Regions from separate parts of the Paenibacillus polygoni genome, predicted to be linked through region 2. Evidence: riboswitches for the same ligand, from Rfam matches in the RefSeq annotation. Region 2 holds a riboswitch; the other holds the start of a gene.
What was found. Region 2 has a riboswitch for cyclic di-AMP ahead of ehuB (ectoine/hydroxyectoine ABC transporter substrate-binding protein EhuB). Riboswitches for the same ligand answer to the same signal wherever they lie in the genome.
Positions count from the first base shown of each region.

Region 1: it holds a riboswitch for cyclic di-AMP, as region 2 does, so the genes downstream of both, QPK24_RS05470 (hypothetical protein) here and ehuB (ectoine/hydroxyectoine ABC transporter substrate-binding protein EhuB) in region 2, are expected to answer to the same signal.

Region 1 is NZ_CP127162.1:1,139,815-1,149,381, reverse strand. It holds gene QPK24_RS05490 (Nramp family divalent metal transporter) at 1-459, shown strand, start outside; gene QPK24_RS05485 (NupC/NupG family nucleoside CNT transporter) at 606-1,793, opposite strand; gene QPK24_RS05480 (Crp/Fnr family transcriptional regulator) at 2,011-2,709, shown strand; gene QPK24_RS05475 (HAD family hydrolase) at 2,853-3,524, opposite strand; gene QPK24_RS05470 (hypothetical protein) at 3,727-4,140, opposite strand; cyclic di-AMP (ydaO/yuaA leader) riboswitch at 4,287-4,489, opposite strand; cyclic di-AMP (ydaO/yuaA leader) riboswitch at 4,550-4,770, opposite strand; gene QPK24_RS05465 (glutathione peroxidase) at 5,136-5,627, shown strand; tRNA gene QPK24_RS05460 (tRNA-Leu) at 5,679-5,761, opposite strand; gene QPK24_RS05455 (urease accessory protein UreF) at 6,092-6,814, shown strand; gene QPK24_RS05450 (hypothetical protein) at 7,037-7,660, shown strand; gene urtE (urea ABC transporter ATP-binding subunit UrtE) at 7,745-8,440, opposite strand; gene urtD (urea ABC transporter ATP-binding protein UrtD) at 8,418-9,236, opposite strand; gene urtC (urea ABC transporter permease subunit UrtC) at 9,190-9,567, opposite strand, start outside.
Region 2 is NZ_CP127162.1:2,164,433-2,173,999, forward strand. It holds gene QPK24_RS10395 (phosphotransferase) at 26-934, shown strand; gene QPK24_RS10400 (hypothetical protein) at 1,329-1,682, shown strand; cyclic di-AMP (ydaO/yuaA leader) riboswitch at 2,391-2,534, shown strand; gene ehuB (ectoine/hydroxyectoine ABC transporter substrate-binding protein EhuB) at 2,882-3,736, shown strand; gene ehuC (ectoine/hydroxyectoine ABC transporter permease subunit EhuC) at 3,738-4,391, shown strand; gene ehuD (ectoine/hydroxyectoine ABC transporter permease subunit EhuD) at 4,395-5,057, shown strand; gene ehuA (ectoine/hydroxyectoine ABC transporter ATP-binding protein EhuA) at 5,070-5,918, shown strand; gene ectA (diaminobutyrate acetyltransferase) at 5,962-6,474, shown strand; gene ectB (diaminobutyrate--2-oxoglutarate transaminase) at 6,493-7,779, shown strand; gene QPK24_RS10435 (ectoine synthase) at 7,783-8,175, shown strand; gene thpD (ectoine hydroxylase) at 8,189-9,097, shown strand; gene QPK24_RS10445 (cytochrome P450) at 9,253-9,567, opposite strand, start outside.

The DNA of each region.
Region 1 (9,567 bases), 1.0 Mb from region 2:
ATGTTTGATGTAGCAGATATAACGGATGCATACCATCTGCTTACCCCGCTTCTCGGAACGACAGCAGCCAGTATTTTATTCGGGATTGCACTGCTCGCTTCAGGGCAAAACTCCACACTTACCGGTACACTATCCGGTCAGATTGTAATGGAAGGTTTCCTAAATATCAGATTGCCTGCATGGCTAAGACGACTTGCTACCCGGCTGATTGCCATTATCCCTGCTGTCATTGTTACGGCGATTGCAGGTGAGAAAGGTACCACCGATCTCCTGATTTTGAGTCAAGTCATTTTATCGTTGCAGCTTCCCTTTGCTGTCATTCCACTTGTCATGTTTACAAGCAGTAAAAAAATGATGGGTGAATTCGTCAACAAAAAATGGCTGAGCATCTTATCTTGGACCATTGCAGGAATCATTGTCATCTTAAATATCTGTCTGCTCGCATTAACCCTTTTCTGATATAAATGTAGTCTGCAGCTTAGTTACGAACTAAACCCCAAAAAAAGACCCCGAAGGGTCGACTTTTTCTAAGTCTACCCTTCGGGGCTCAGTTCAACAAAATCCATCAATTTTCTTTTTTTCTAAAGAAAGAACAATCCAGCGAATTATAAAAATAATCCAACGACTGTAGCGGATAGAATGGACGCCATTGTTGCCACAAGTAACATTTTCAATCCAAAGGCACCCACTTCTTTCCCTTTTGCACCATCAATAGCTTGTACAGCACCGCTTACAATACCAATAGAACCAATAGAAGCAAAGGAAATAAGGAACGTTGAAAGAATAGATACTGTTTTTTCCGAAAGATCTGCCATCATAGGTTGGAACTGCATAATTGCAGCAAATTCATTAGCAATTAACTTTGTCCCCATTACGGAACCAGCCGTAATCATCTCATTACCCGGAATACCCATTAGGTAGGCGATTGGTGCAAAAACATACCCAACCATCGTCGTTAAATCCATTCCAAAAACACCATCAAAGATTCCATTGACAAGTGCAAGTATCCCTAAGTAAGCGATCAACATGACACTTACAATTAGAGCTACCTTTCCACCATCCATAGCTCCGCTTCCAATAGCTTCGAAGACATTTTTTGTATGAATCATTTCATTTATATCGATTTCTTCTTCCTCTTTTGAAACCTTCACAGGTGCTACTATAGAAGCTACGATCAACGCACTGAATACATTTAATACGACTGCAATCAAAACAAACTTTGATGGCAGCATAGTCATATAAGAAGCAATAAGAGCGGCTGAAACACTCGCCATTGCAGAAGTAGATATGATAAACAAGCGATTTTTATTTAAACTTTTTATATGAGCTTTAATCGCAAGAATTGCATCTGCTTGTCCAAAAAATATAGAGTTAATTGCATTAAAGCTCTCGATTTGAGGCAATCCAGTCACCTTTGATAATAATCCACCCACAAATTTAATAATATACGGAAGGATTTTTAAATGTGTTAATAAAGATAGGAACGCTGAAGTGAAAACGAGGATAAGCAAGACATTAACAAAGAACGGCGATTGTCCCTCTGGGATCCAGCCACCCACAACGAAGTCAACACCTTCCATTCCATACTCTAACAATTTATTGAAACCAGTTGAAATGGTATCGACTACCTTCAGACCCGTCGTTGTTTTGAGAAGTAGCCAAGTCAGAATAAATTGAATCCCCAGCATAATAATAATCGCTCTAAAGTTGATGTTTCTTTTGTCGTTAGAAAGCAAGTAAGAAACACCTAATAATAGAACAATTGCAACGATACCAAGTAAAACCCCAAACAAAACTATCCCTCTTTCTGTTAAATTTCATGGGAGAAGTCTAAGAAAAAAACCTGCCTTTCTTCCCGCCGTATGTATACTAATTACTTTCCCTATTGAACTCAAGGACATATGTCCTACACCTAACAAATTCTATTCTATTATTTTCTCGCAGTTTTTAACTTTGAAGTTCAGGGCAGAATAATAAACAACACAAAATAAAATTAGAGGAAGAAGAAAGATGCGTATAACTGATAATCAACCATTAATTTATTCATATCTGGAGAAAATGAACCTGCATGAATTCTTTTCGATAGAAGATCTCAACAAGATACGATTATGCAGTTTTGAAAAAGGAGAAAACATGATCTCCGAAGGCGAACCTCTAAAGGAGATGTTTTTTCTAGTCGAGGGGAAAGTAAAAGTATACACATTAACTTCCGAAGACAAAAGATTAATCATACGATTCCAAAAAAATCCTGCAATGCTGGGGGATATCGAATTTGCGAATGAGGAAGCAGCAATGAATTCAGTGGAGGCCAGCACAGAATGTATCGCTTTACGTATTTCGTACAAAAATTTGAAAGAAATAATCGGAGATAATCCAAGCTTTCTGCTACGATTACTCAAGTCTATTGCACAGAAGTTTAGGACAAAGACCAATTTCACTACATTCCTTGTTCTTTATCCTGTAGAAGTGAGGTTTGCCAGCTATTTATTATCTATTTCTACGGATAGCATGGGTAATTTATTTCGGGAGGAAATGAAGAATTCAAGCTTAATCGAAATAGCGGATACTATTGGTACAAGTTACAGACATTTAAACCGAGTAATTCAGAAATTGTGTAATCAACAAATTATTGAAAGAATTGATGGTACCGTACATATCAAAAACATTAATAAACTTCGTAAATTAGCAAAAGACAATATTTATGAATAAACGGTAATAAGATGAAAACCTTGTAAATGGAAATTTTCGATAGGTGAAACCCCGAGATAGGATTCGCCTTTTTACACTGTCTACTATTCGGGGTCCATTCTGCCAGGCATATTATTTTTCTGTTCCTTTTTCCCAATTCAGTGTTATAGGAGCAGTCCTATTAATTCATCTAAACCGGATATTGTACAATCCGGCAGATCATCTGCGCCTTTAGAGGGTTGATATCTTCCATACCCTTGTAAAATACGGATGGTTTTCATCCCGAGTAATTTAGCAGGAACAATATCGTTATCAATCCGATCCCCAATCATTATTGCTTCCGAAGGAGCACATCCTGCCTTTTCCAAAGCATATTCATACAGTCTAACGTCCGGTTTAGCTAGTCCTTGCTCTGCAGAACAAGCAATAACATCAACATAAGAACTAAAACCATATTGATGAAGCCGTTCAGCCGTACCTGGACTTTGGTTCGCAATAATGCCAATCCGGTAATGTTCTCCAAGCTGAGCAAGAATTTTTTTAGCTTCTGGGTAGGGAGTCTCCAGTTCTTTACGATATTTCAGCCTAGGCCGAATATAAGCCCGGTCCTCTTCCTTCTCAATCAACTGAGAGATCGCATACTGCATGGGAGAGTCAATAAAATTAGAGTAGCTTTCAATAAACTTCTCCCTCACATCCTGAATCGTAATGGAATAACCTCGATCTGCAGCACGCTCAACAAACTGATTCATAATATGGTCCACCGGTATCCATTCATCGACAAGCGTGTCCCCTACATCAAAAAAAAGCCACTTTACGTCAGACCACATTCCCATCTCTTGTCTCAACCTTTCAAGTTACAATGATCTTCCATATAAAAAAGACCCATGATGATCATGAGTCTCACACTACGTATATCTTATCTGACCATTATAGCAATGCAAGATTTGTTCCGCAATCATAGCAAGGATACCTGCCCTGCTACATCAATAGATGTAAAACAAATTCTTTATTTATCATTTCAGGACGAAAAACATTCTAATTAACAGCAGCTCGTTCTTCGTTCAACAAGAATCCGACTTCACCCTTGATAGTGAAAACGATATGATTCGCTCCCATCCCCCGGTATACACCGCGCGGATGATTCTGTTGAGTAATAATCGTTATTGGTTTTTGTGTCCATGGTCTGCATATTTGCAGAAAGCGACAGGTTAAATTCATGCTGTTCTCAAACAAAAATATCCGTCCTACGGTTGCATCGGGCAGTGCCCATTTATGAGCAAACGCAGTATCCATACGGATAATATGCTGCACTCCAAGCTTTCTAACCTTTTTTTCTTCCTGTTCGCTATTCGTGAGAACCGCAAAGGACAATTTTTTGTACATAAGTAATCTTATAAAATTTCGAGCTGCTTCATTAGGTGCAGTAACCAGAATGATTTCATTATTCATTGTGTAAGCCTCCCTATGATTGAAAAGACAACAAAAAAAAGAACACCATTTACATCATGAAGGCATGCCGGCGCTCTCCCACCCAAATAGGAAAATAAGGAATCACGAAAATTCCCAATTCTCCTCTTAGGTGCTCACGGTTCTGCTGCCTCTCCCTATATACGCTTACGAGGTTAGCTGCCGGATTCGGACAAGAGAGAGTTGCCCTATTCCCGGCCTGACGACCCGGAAATTCACCCCTTGGAATAAACAATCTTCCGAATGTTCATTCCCGTTTGGTTCCCCCGTTTTTATCAAAGACCCACCTAAAAATTAATAGATGAATCTAAAAATTCAGCGTAGAAAACAATAAAAAACCACAGAGGGTTAGCGCCCCTGCGGTCGATAAACGATCACAAGATTCATCATTCCTCTCTCAAGTTATTAGCTTACGAGGTTAGCTGTCGGATTCGGACGATGAGAGTCGCCCTTCCTTACACACCCGAATGAAACTGTCATTCGACGAATAAAGATTCACCCCAACAAAGTTCCTAGAACCAGCTCTTACACCGATCCAAGCAGCCCTGCTATCATTGGTTCCCCCGTTTTTCGTTTGAATACATCAAGACGAAAATTCAGCAAGCATAGTAATGAGAATTTCTATTGTTTTATAAAATGTAACTCGTCTTTCTTTGTGCTCAAGATTTACGATATGAATCATACACCCGAAGCAGAACGGTGTAAAGGTATTCTAGAGCTCAATTCCGTCAATATTACGTCATATTCATCTAAATTCTATTAAAAAACAAAACAATAAGGCTTCCATTTCCTCTAATCTCTATGTAGCTAAGGATTACATGCATTTTGTTTAAATCTTAAAAAGACAAGGTATATGGTTGACTCACATTGGTTAACTCCCTTTATTAATTGTTTAAAATTTAATTGTAGAAAATATTGTAAACGGCTTGTCTATTCTCTTATAATAAGAAGAAAAAGATGAGGCGGTGGGTTAATCAATGTCCATTTATGATTACCATGTTAATACCATAAAAGGTCAAGAACTTCATATGTCAGCTTATAAAGGTAAAGTGATGCTTATCGTGAATACCGCCAGCAAATGCGGATTATCACCGCAGTTCAAAGGGCTGCAAGAACTTTATGATAAATTCAATCAACAGTCTTTCGAAATACTCGGTTTTCCAAGTAATCAATTCGCAAATCAAGAACCAGGGACAAGTGATGATATCGCTGAATTTTGCCAGATGAATTACGGTGTCAGTTTCCCTATGTTTGAGAAAGTAAATGTAAACGGAGAAGATGCTCATCCCCTTTTCAAATATTTAACGACTAAGGCACCTGGCATTCTAGGATCGAAAGCGATCAAATGGAACTTCACTAAATTTCTTATAGATCAAGAAGGCCACATTGTAAAAAGATACAGTCCACAGACAACCCCGGACAAAATTGAAGCGGATATCGCAAAGCTCTTATCACACCAAGGGATATAAGAACAAAAAAAGAGACCTTGAAGTTATAACTTCAAGGTCTCTTCTGTCTGATGCGGTCGAGAGGACTCGAACCTCCACGGGTATACACCCACTACCCCCTCAAGATAGCGTGTCTGCCATTCCACCACGACCGCGCATCTTGTTCAGCAACATTTTCGTGCCAACAAAATATATTATACACATAAACCTATATCATGTAAAGACAAAAACATAAAAATTTTTTTTACATCACAAAAACATAAAACAAGGAACTAAACATTCCCTTTACGTCAAATTTACGTTAATTTACATAACATATAATAATAAAAGAAGAGATTTATATTGACTTTTATGGTTTTTATATGTCAAAATAGGTATCAAATACAGCGGAAAACTTAAAAACATAACACACATATAACACACTTATCGATCTCTTCTTTTTATCAAATTCCATCATCACCACAATCCACAGGGAGGCGAACGGAATGAACCGAGGAAATAAGCTGCTCGATTACGTAAAATTGCTTGATTCCTCACTTCAGGTAGGAGGATTTTCACACTCCTTTGGACTTAAATCAAAGATCGAGACAGGAATGATCCATACTTCGCAGGATTTCGAGACATTCATGCGCCATGAACTTTACCCTAATCTCATCCGAATCGAAGGTATGGCCATCAAAGGAACATACACCGCTGCTGCCAATCAAGACTACCAAAGAATTGCTCTTATCGATAAGACCCTACATGGTCAGCACTCCCCTGCTGCAGAACAACCGAATTCATCAAGAACAACGGGAAAACGACTTATCAAGTTATCCAAAGCATTACATCCATGGATGGACTTTTCTCCACTCGAAAAAGCCGCCGAACAATACGGGGCTGTCATCTCTTTACCTATCGTACATGCTTGGATTAATTACGAAATCGGCGTCCCCCTCATAAATGCCGTATCCAGCTATCTTCACGCTGCCAAGAATGTGTGCTTCCTTCACGCAAGACAACTCCTTTTTATTAAACCAAATGAACTTGAACAATTACACAAAACATTAGGAGAACATTTAGATCAAGAATGGAACAAATTAGATTTGTCTGACTCCTCTGTATTTCTCCCTTCTCGTTTCACCGTACAACCATTTCTTCCTAACTTCCCTTTTCCCGAAGAAGGAACTAAGGCATTCAGAGCCCCATCAAGACTCTCCTCGTATTAAGTAGCCCCCCTTCCCTAAAACACGCCGATTATCCATCCCGGCGTGTTTTTCATCATTAATCGACGACATTGTCGGAAAAGAAAGACGTATGTAAGTTATTTATCATTGTTAGATGACGTAAAAACGTATATAATATAGCTATACTTTTATAGAAATACAAAGAAGAAACTCCTTCTTTATTGTTTTTTCAAGAACGAAATATTTAATAGGGAGAGACGGCCATTGTCTGAAGCAAACCCGCTTACACTCGAAGATTCCTACAATCAATTTCGTTCTGCGACCGTAATAATTAATGAAGAAGGACTCATTTCTTCATACAATCAAACATGGCTCACCAAAATTTCTGAGCTGCTTCCCCATCCTGCAGAGAGCTATTTAAAGATGAATTATTACAGGATCCTTAATGAAATTCCAGGAACCTGCATACACAACATACAACTCATTATTCTTCATCTGAAGAACGTATTGGAACGACATACACCTAGTTATGCCTGCGAAATAAGCACGCTTACAGATCAAGGCTACACATGGTTTCAGTTAGAAGCTTCCCCCTACAAAACTTCTCTTCAGCCCGATTTTGTCGGTCTCGCCATTTCATATTATGACATCACCCCCTTTAAAACACTGGAAACCCACCTTAACCACGCTTCTTCCCAGATCAAAACCCTTCGGGGCATGCTTCCCATATGCGCTGTATGTAAACGAATTCGAGACGAAGAGGATGAATGGAATCCTGTTGAGAGCTTTGTAGAAAGAAATACACACGCCGAGTTCACACATGATATTTGTCCTGATTGCATAAGAAGAGTGTACCCTCAGTATTCTCATTTTCTAGACGAAGCCTAAAGAAGCAGCTCCCCTTTGTTCATCCGAACATAGGAGAGCTGCTTAAAGAAACACGGAGCCAGCACTTACTTAGGCAACCCTCCGTTAAACCGTCAGATAATGTTCGAAGCTCGCAAGTCCAAGTTCTTCCGGTTCCCCCTGCATGGCAATAGCGCCTTTATCCATTACATAGATATAATCTGCCACACTGCGAACGAATTCTTCGCTTTGTTCCACAAGTAAGATGGCTGTATCCCCCTGATTCTTGATCTGAATAATAACATCGCGAATATCATCTACAATGGATGGCTGAATCCCTTCTGTCGGTTCATCAAGCAATAATAATCGCGGCTTTGCAGCAAGCGCTCTCGCGAAGGCAAGTTGCTGCTGTTGACCCCCGCTCAGATCGCCGCCCTGTCTATCCATCATCGTCTTCAGCACAGGGAACATTCCCAGTACATCTGCCGGAATTTCCTTCGCTCCCTTAGGAGCCGTTTCAAGTCCAAGCAGCAGATTTTCTCTGACACTCATCTGCGGAAAGACATCTCTTCCCTGAGGGACATAGCCAATTCCAACCCGAGCACGTTTGGCCGAATCCCACTTTGTCACTTCTTTTCCATCCCAATGAATACTACCACTGCGAACCTTTAATATACCCATTAGTGTTCGCAACAGTGTTGATTTACCTACTCCATTTCGGCCCATTAAACAAACAACCTGACCAGGTTTTATATCAAGATGTACCTGACGAAGCACCATACTCTCCCCGTACCCCGACTCAACCCCCTTCAGCAGCAGCATCTTCCTTCCTCCTTTTACCTAAATACACTTCAGCAACTACTGGATTCCGCTGAACCTCCTGCATCGTCCCTTCGGTAAGCAGTGTTCCTTCATGCATCACAGTGACCTTCTGCGCATACTGTCTAACAAATTCCATATCATGCTCTACCACAACTACCGATCGCTCTTTCGCAATCTCAGTTAACAGCACACCCGTCTTGTTTGTCTCTTCATCTGTCATTCCTGCAACAGGTTCATCAAGCAATAGCACCTCAGGGTTTTGAAGTAAAAGCATTCCAATCTCAAGCCACTGCTTTTCTCCATGGGACAAAGAACCGGCCATAAGATTCAAACGATGACCAAGGCCAATCTGTTCTACCACTTCTTTCATTTCATTCGTCAGACCATCCCCTCGCCGTTTACGCAGTGCGGAAAACACATTTTTGTTAGGATTCTGTGCGATCTCTAAATTCTCATGTACAGTCAGCCCGCCAAATACAGAAGGCGCTTGAAACTTACGGCCGATACCGAGTCTTGCGACCTGATGTTCTTTCTTAGAAATAAGATCTGTCCCATCCGGAAGAAGAACCTGGCCTGATACAGGTTTGGTTTTTCCGCAAATCACATCAAGCATCGTTGTTTTCCCTGCTCCATTTGGACCAATTAAGAAATGAAGTTCTCGCTGTTTCAAGGATAAATTCATATTACGCACCGCTACAAATCCAGAGAAAGAAACCGTGATACCATGAACCGCGAGCACGATTTTTTCGTTAGGATGTTGCTTGCTTATGCTTACGTTTACGGACGGACTGGCCATCTGGCACACCTCCTTTTCGCACCCGCATACCAGTTACACTGTGATATACACCAATAAGACCTTTAGGCATGAACAATACGATAGCTACAAACAGACCCCCCATAACAAAAAGCCATCCCTCTGGATACGCTTCGCTAATCCCTGTTTTTGCAGCGTTCAGCACTACAGCCCCGATCATAGCTCCAACCAGGGTTCCCCGGCCCCCAAGCGCAACCCATAACACCATTTCAATAGAGGGGACAATCCCCATCATTGAAGGAGAGATAATACCAACCTGAAGGACAAACAACATCCCCGCAAGTCCGGCAAGCGCACCAGACAAGGTAAATGC
Region 2 (9,567 bases):
TAAATTAATTAGGGGTAGACAATTCATGGGGGAAACGAATGTATGGGATGCGGAGTGGGAGGTTAACGAAGAGCAGGCGCGAATGCTGATAGGCAGACAATTCCCTCAGCTGTCATCGAAGCAAGTGAAGCGATTGGGCTGGGACAATACGGTTTTTCTCATCGGTGACGAGTACGTGTTCCGGTTTCCAAGAAGAACGATTGCAGTTGGCTCGATTCGTATGGAAGGGAAGCTGCTGCCGAAGCTGGAGGCATATATGACCATCCCCTATCCGAAACCGTTGTTTTATGGCGAAGCAAGTGACGAATACCCGGCACCATTTCTTGGCTATGCTTACGTGCCAGGAGATTTCCCGATCGGCTTGACGGAAGAACGCCGGGTATTATCGGCAGAGACGTTGGCGAAATTTTTGCGGAGATTGCATGAGTTTCCGGTGCAGGCGGCGCTGAAGTGCGGAGTTCAGCAAGATCATAGAAACTTGACGGACATAGCATCGCGCAAAGTGAAACTGGAGGGCTTTCTATCGAAGGTGGTCGAACACTTGTCGCCGGAGGAGTCCGGTGTGATCGAAGCGTATATTAGCAGGCTGCAAAAGGACCGTGTCGAGGCGGTGAATGTACTGCTACATGGCGATCTTCATTTCAAAAATATGCTTGTGAATGAGAACGGGATCGTTTCCGGCATCATTGATTGGGGCGATCTGAGCGTAGGCCATCCGGCTTGCGATTTGAGCGTTGCTTATAGCTTTTTACCCCCTTACGCTCGCGGCGTGTTTTTCGAAACGTACGGAGGAGCGGACGAGGAAACGAAGCTGCTGGCGCGGCTGATCGCGGTATACATCCCCATACTGATCTTAATGCAAGCGGTCGATGACGGGAATGAAGCGATCGCGGCAGAGGCGAAATCCAACATCATGCGGGCACTGTCGGATTAGGCTCATTATTTCGTTGCAGCTACGGGGCTATGGCTATCGGCACCATTTTGTCGTTTAAAGGTCGCGAAAAGGTACGATCCGCCTTCTCTGATGCCGCTTTATGTTGAGGAACACGAAATTCAACCGTGTAAGTCGTTGCGCTAATAGGAAACGATAGTTGAACATAAAGGGTTTCACATATTAGTCATGACTAATATGTGAAACCCTTTAATATATCTATCTTTCTTAAATTAAGGTCTTGATAAACTGAGAAAATAAAGTTGTAGACTGGCGGTGTGCGTTAAGCTAACGGGCAGAGCTTAGACTTTTAAGGATAAAAGAGGTTTTTGTCGTATTATATGTAATTATGGGTTGTAAAATTAAATGAATTATTTGAAAATGGAGGATTCAAAATATGGAACGTAAAATTCAATTAATGGAAACCTACATAAATATCGACCTTGGAAACTCACCCTTTTTAAAATTAGATAAAGGGTTGCAAATTCCATACTCTTCAATTAAGGGAATAACAACAGGTAGACCGATACCAAATGCTTTTAAACTATATGGTGCTTTATTAGGAGGAATGAGAAATGGGTTATTTAGAGCAAAGGGTGGTTATCAACTGCACTTTTTTGAAAATGAGCTTAAAACTCTTCATTTAGATTTGAATAGCTTTCAAGTTGGTAAGTTCAAAATATCGAAGTTGATCATTGGTGTTGAAAATCCTGAAGAAATAAGTAAAAATATTTCCGAAAGAGTGAAGTGATAATTTGTTGATGAACTGTTCTTTGAACTAACGGAGAAACGATAGTTCAAGAAGAAAAAGTAAGCAACCGATCAATAGACCGGTTGCTTTTTCTTTAAGATATTGGGCAGTTCAACATGATTTTACATCACTTCTTGTTTGCAACCATTCTTCTCTCAACTCGTTCATATTTATATAATACTTAACATGGAGGAAGTCATTTTGAAAAAAATGTTTGTTTTACTCGTGTTCCTACCCTGCAGTTTTCATTTATTATGGAGAAGGCTTAATCATAATTAGTTTTGAACCCCAGATCGGATGAGATGAAAATGTACTTCTGATCAGCTGCTCGGCTTCTTCACATGCACGTTGTATGAGCAGTTCACCAAAAAGCATCATCCTCTTTCATTGAAGAAACGTTCCTCCGAACAGCAATAAACAGTTTCTAAAAAGAAATTTATTAGGCTGGATTTTGGTCTTTTTGACCCGAATTCTAAAGCGAATAAAAAGACGTAAAGTAGAGTCTCCTTTTATTATTCTTCTCCTTCAATAAATGCTTGCTATATAGCTGAATTCTCTCTGTTTATAGTTTGTCTAATACAACGTTTAAAATGACGTAAAAGCACATGAAAAATTCAGTTATTATCCAATATTTAAACCTAGTTAAAACAATTGATTATCACCAAAAATACTCATAACTGGTTTGACATTTCCAAAATATCCCTTTATTATGGACTCACGCTTAGTTTTCAGGAAGCACTTTCTGGAGAGCGGGGGAACCAGTTTTCAGGGGCGAGTCACATGAATCCATGTGTAGGGTACCATCTTACCCGAGTCCGTCAGCTAACCTCGTCAGCAGTGGATGGGTCCTTTAATACATACATAATAAATTCACATAACAAAGGCCCTTTATTCATTAATTATAGGGGCCTTTGTCTTTGTTTACTGACCCCCTGCTGGCGGAGCTATGTCTTCATCCCCTGTTTGGAGGTCTTTTTTCGTTTACTGAGGCAATGCTTTCCAAGGGTACTTATTTTGACAAGTGAAGATGTGCTTGAGTTGGAGGGGAGGTACGGAGCACACTTGGGTCAAGTTTTCTGTTTCAAGTAAGCAGATAAAGACATTTTCGAGTGTTAAATCCAAGTAAAAATGTAAGTTTACTTGGTCTATTAGTTGTGTCATTTTTTAAAATCTAGAAACGGAGAAAGGTTGTGGAATGCTTGAGAAAAGTTTTTGTTCTAGTGATGTCCTTGATCTTCGTAATATCTCTAGCGGCATGTAGTGGAAGTGGAAGTCCGCTGGACGAGGCGATCGAGAGAGGTTATATCACCGTAGGATTTGCAAATGAAAAGCCATACGCATACAAAGAGGCTGATGGAACACTAACAGGAGAAGCCGTTGAAATAGCCCGTGTAATTCTAGAGCGGCTCGGCGTGAAGGAGATGAGAGGTGAGCTGACAGAGTTTGGTTCATTAGTAGCCGGCTTGCAAGCTAAAAGGTTTGATCTTATTACAGCGGGAATGTTTATTAATCCTAATCGCTGTTCTGCAGTCTTATTCGCGGACCCGGAGTATAGCATTGGAGAAGCACTTGCAGTTAAGCAGGGGAATCCGCTAGAACTTGTAAGTTACGAAGGTATCGCGAGTAACGGGGAAGCAAAAGTCGCTGTCATGACTGGTGCCGTTGAAATCGAGTATTTAGAAAAGTCTGGTATTCCCTCGGATCGCATTATTCAAGTTCCTGACCAAGCTTCAGCTATAAGCGCACTTCAAGCTGACCGGGTGCAGGCTATAACGATGACGGGGCCATCACTTCAGGCAATGCTCGAATCGGCCAATGATAATAAAATTGAGCGTGTTGCTGACTTCACCCAACCTACAGTTGATGGTGAGAGTGTTCGCGGATATGGGGCGACAGCTTTTCGTCAAGCAGACACTGAATTTCAAGAGGCATATAATGCAGAACTTCAAAAAATGAAAGACTCAGGCGAGTTACTCGAAATATTGCAAAAGTTTGGATTCACAGAGGATGAGCTTCCAGGCGATATGACAGCTGCTGCGCTTTGCGGAGAATAACATGCCGAATTCATGGATTGATTTTCTTCCTTCGTTATTAAAAGGAGCGGAAATCACGATCTTGGTTGCTTTTTTCTCATCCATATTAGCAATCATCGTGTCCTTTATTGCCGGTTTACTCAGGCTATCGAAACTTTGGATTCTACGTACCATTTCAGCGATTTATGTTGAGGTCTTTCGCGGAACTTCCCTGCTGGTTCAATTATTCTGGTTATACTTTGCTCTTCCATTTATCGGTATTGAACTTCCGAAGATGTTAGCAGCTATTCTTGCCATAGGACTTAACTTCGGAGCATACGGATCAGAAATCGTCCGAAGCGCAGTGCTTGCAGTTCCGAAAGGACAGACGGAGGCTGCTATAGCACTAAATATGAAACCCTGGCAAAGGTTATCTCATGTCATTCTTCCTCAAGCTTCACTACAAATGCTGCCGTCTTTCGGGAACCAGATGGTGGAATTGATTAAGTCAACCTCTCTCGTCTATTTCATTACGATGGCAGATCTCACCTATCAGGCGATGGTGCTTCGCAATAACTATATCTCCTTTACAACGGAGATCTTGGTGCTGCTTCTGCTGATGTATTTTGTTATAGCTACACTTGTTTCTATTGCTGTTCGGTTACTTGAACGGAAATTGACAACGGGGAGGCTATAACAAATGTGGAATTGGGATTATGTATTTGATATTTTGCCGCAGTTACTTGGGGCATTAAAAATGACGGTGTTGATTACGATCTGTGCCTTTGTACTGGCATTATTCGTAGGTTTACTTCTCGCATTTATGGCACGAAGTCGATTTAAACCTCTATCGTTAGTGACAAAAGGAGTTATAGAGTTCATACGTAACACACCTCTGCTTGTTCAAGTGTTCTTTCTTTATTACAGTCTGCCGTTACTTATGGGTATTTCCATTCCGGCTTTTTATACGGGGGTCATAGCACTCGGACTTCATTACAGCACGTACCTCTCAGAGGTATATCGTTCTGGCATCGAGGCTGTTCCAAAAGGTCAATGGGAAGCGGCAAAAGCACTGAATTATACGAAATCTCAAACTTGGAAGAAAATTATTCTACCTCAAGCGATTCCACCAATCATACCCGTACTTGGGAATTATCTAATTGTTATGTTCAAAGAGACACCTATTCTATGTGCAATTACGTTGGTTGAGCTTATGCTCACAGCCAAGAATATCGTATCTTTATCCTTCCGAGCTTTTGAGCCGTATACATTAGTCGGTGTATTGTTCTTCATTATTAGTTACATCGCTTCATTACTCGTGCAACAGCTGGAGAAGCGCATGAATTTACAAAGGGGAAGATAAGGAGGGATCGATATGAACACGGTATTTGAACGTGAGGAAACGGAAGTTTCTGCACAAGAAAAGAAGAATCAAGTAATACCGGATACATCTCCTATTGTGAAATACACAGGTGTGACGAAATCATTCGGAAATGTAGAAGTGCTAAATGGTATTGATTTGGAGATGCAGCCGGGAGAAAAGGTCGCTGTTATTGGTCCAAGCGGTTCAGGCAAAACAACCATGGGACGCATGCTGATGACACTTGAAGAACCGACAAGTGGAACGATTGAAGTAGATGGAGAACTTCTGTGGCATATGGAGCATAAGGGGGGAATTGTTCGCGCAAACGAAAAGCATCTGCACCGGATGCGGTGCAATGTAGGTATGGTGTTCCAGCATTTTAATCTATTTCCTCATATGAATGTGATGCGCAATGTGACAGAGGCTCCACGTAAAGTGCTTGGCTTAAGCAAAGAAGAAGCAGAGGAACGCGCAGTTACGATGCTTACTAAGGTTGGTCTGGAAGATAAGTTCAAGATGTACCCATCCAAGTTATCCGGTGGACAGAAACAACGTGTTGCCATTGCAAGGGCTCTTGTAATGCGACCCAAAGTGATGGTGTTTGACGAGGTAACTTCAGCCCTTGATCCTGAGCTCGTGGGTGAGGTGCTAGAGGTAATCCGCGAAATCGCTGAAGAAGGAGAGATGGCGATGATGTTGATTACACACGAAATGGAATTTGCCAAAGAAATTGCAGACCGAGTGATTTTCGGTGCTGATGGAAAAATCGTGGAACAAGGAACACCGGAAGAGATATTTGATAACCCACAAAGTGATCGATTACAGAGCTTTCTGCAGCGTTTTCGTTCTTCAGGAAATTAACATGAACCAAAAAAATGATTATAGAAGGGGGGACATCATTAAGATGGCAGTGAACACGGAAACCGAGATCATATACCGTAATCCGATAGCAAAAGACGGAGCCAGCGTATGGGAACTCATCCGAGATACAGAGACGCTCGATCTAAACTCACCCTACTGTTACATGCTGCTCGGGGATTATTTTAATGATACCTGTATGATTGCCGAACATGAGGGAGACATCATCGGATTTATTTCAGCATTTCGATCACCACGTAATCTAGAAAGGCTGTTTGTATGGCAGGTCGCAGTAGCTCGGACACACCAAAGGCAAGGGATAGCAAAGAACATGCTGACCTATCTTTTGAAACAAAAAGCGTGCCACGGCGTGCGTTTTATTGAAGCGACCATCTCACCTTCGAATAAGGCATCGCACCGGTTATTCCTGAGCTTTGCTGAGGAGAGATCAATTCCGAGTACCGTTACTGCAGGGTATGGTGCAGATATGTTCCCAGATCGTTCGAATCATGAGGATGAGCCATTGTTTGTTATCGGACCAATCATCAATGAAATATGAAACAATTGGAGGGGTATTATGAATAATCAACTTTTAGAATTGCCAGAACTTAATGTGTTTAACGATCTTGAATCTGAAGTGAGAAGTTATTGCCGAAACTTTCAAACGGTATTCGAGAAGGCAAAAAACGCTCAATTGTGGGATCGAAATGGAAATAAATATATTGATTTCTTTGCAGGTGCAGGTGCTTTGAACTACGGCCATAATAATGAGCAGATTCGTGAAAAGCTGATTGACTATATGATGCAAGATGGCATTACACATAGTCTTGATATGGCAACAAACGCGAAAGAAACATTTCTAACTCAATTTCAGGAGGTGATCCTGAAGCCGCGTGGCTGGAATCATAAGGTGATGTTCCCAGGACCAACGGGAACGAATGCTGTAGAAGCTGCGCTGAAGATAGCAAGGAAAGTTACAGGACGTTCCACTATTCTTTCGTTTACAAATGCGTTTCACGGTATGACGCTTGGATCGCTCGCTGTGACAGGAAACTCATTCAAGCGGGAAGGAGCGGGTATAGCTCTTACTCACTCAGTATTTATGCCCTATGACGGCTACTATGGAGATGACGTAGATACACTCGCATATATCAAGAAACTACTTGATGATCCTGGAAGCGGTGTTCCTATTCCAGCAGCTGTTATTGTAGAAGCTCTGCAAGGAGAGGGAGGCCTGAATTCTGCGAGTCGAGATTGGTTAAAGGGTCTTGAGCAGCTCTGTAAGGAAAGAGATATTTTACTCATTCTTGATGATGTTCAGATGGGCTGTGGTAGAACGGGGCCGTTCTTCAGCTTCGATGATGCCGGTATCGAGCCGGATATTATATGTCTATCGAAATCTATTGGTGGCTTTGGTCTTCCGATGGCTATTACATTATTGAAACCAGAGATCGATGTGTGGGAACCAGGTGAGCATAACGGAACTTTCCGAGGTAATAATCTAGGATTCATTGCTGCTACGGAAGCACTTAATTATTGGAAGACGAAGGACTTTCAGCTTGATGTTGAGATTAGAGAGAAGATTATTCGCAAAGTTTTGGAGGATATTCCAGTGAAGTATCCGGAGTTTCGTGGTGAAACTCGAGGCAGAGGTCTAATACAAGGTTTTGCATTTGAAAGACAGGAACTCGCTGGAAGACTCTCTGAAATCGCTTTCGATCATGGGCTGATTATGGAAACATCAGGTCCGCATAGTGAAGTAGCGAAGCTAATGCCACCACTGACCATTGAACTCGATACATTAAAAGAAGGATTGAAAGTACTGGAGCGTAGTCTGGAACAATTATCTGCAGAGGAGAGATGAATCATGATTGTTAAACATTTAGAAGAGATTATTCATACGAAGGATGATATTGATACCACGACATGGAACTCGAGAAGATTGCTCCTAACCAAAGATGAGATGGGTTTTTCCTTGAATGACACACTTATTAAAGCGGGAACTGAAACACTGATCTGGTACAAAAACCATGTTGAAGCTGTGTATTGTATTGAAGGAGAAGGTGAGATTGAAATCGTCGGCGGGAAAACATATCAAATCTCTCCGGGAATGATGTATGCCCTTGATGGACATGAAAAGCATTATCTGAGGGCTCGGTCTCAAATGCGAATGATATGTGTGTTTAATCCGCCACTAACAGGTGCGGAAGTTCATGATGAAGAAGGAACATACCCGCTGCTTTCCCAAATTTCGAAGTAAAGGAGAGATAACGATGAGTAATAATCATATATCCACACTGCAAGAAAAAGAGGTAGACGTCTATCCTTCAAGAATTCATTCCGAGCCTCGAATTTTGAAGAGACAGGACCCAGTTGTTCACTCTGAATGGAATACGAGTTCACCCGTAACGAAAGAACAATCCGATTTCTATGAGCATCATGGATATCTGTTTCTAGAAGGATTTTTAAATCAGGAAGAACTAATCCATTACCAAAAAGAAGCACGAGATTTGCAGATTACAGCTAGGCAATCGGAGAGCGATCAGATTATTCGGGAACCTGAGGGCAGCGAAGTGCGATCTGTTTTTGCCATCCATGAGACTAAGCCCGTATTTCAGAAGCTATCTCAAGACCCGAAACTACTTAGCATCGTGGAGTACTTGCTTGGAAGCAAGACGTATATCCATCAATCGCGCATTAATTATAAGCCTGGTTTTACGGGCAAAGAATTTTACTGGCATTCGGATTTTGAAACTTGGCATGTGGAGGATGGTATGCCTCGAATGAGAGCATTAAGCTGTTCTATTGCACTGGAAGATAACTTTCATTTCAATGGACCTCTTATGGTTGTCCCGGGGTCACATAAAGAGTTCGTGGCTTGTGTAGGTAAGACGCCAGATAATCATTTCAAAGATTCCTTGCGTAAGCAAGAATATGGAGTCCCTGACCATGACAACCTGACTCGTATGGTAAAGGAAGGCGGAATTGATACACCTGTCGGTAGGGCGGGTTCGATCGTATTATTCGATTGCAACATTATGCATGGTTCGAATAGTAATATCACGCCTCTCCCTCGCAGCAACATATTTATGGTATATAACAGTGTTGAGAATAAGTTGGTTCAGCCATATTCTGGTCAACAGGCAAGACCAAGTTATATCGCTAACCGAGAAAATAAATAGATTTCATAAAAAAGATAGGTATCCATATAATAGGACCTATCTTTTTTATATATTGTGATCAACAGAATATCTTGATCATCGCCTAAAACAATCGTTGTTTTCAAAAACTAAAAAAGCTGAGAGCCTTTATGAAATAGGCTTTCAGCTTTTTACGATTACAGTTTCACATGAAGTGCTTCAAGTCCGCGGAACAAAATTTGATTTCGCCATATTGGCGTAGGCCCGGAGAACCTAAGGGCAGGGTACTGTTTCAACAATACCTGAAAAGCGGTGATTGCTTCGAGTCTTGCCAGCGGAGCACCAATACAGAAATGGGGCCCAGTGGCAAACGACAGATGCCGATTTTTCTTTCGCGTAATATCGAAATAATCCGGATCATTAAAAACGGCAGGATCTCGGTTAGCTGCACCTAGGGATAAGAATACTTCTTGTCCCCGTCTAATTAGCGTATCGCCAAGCAGAATATCTTC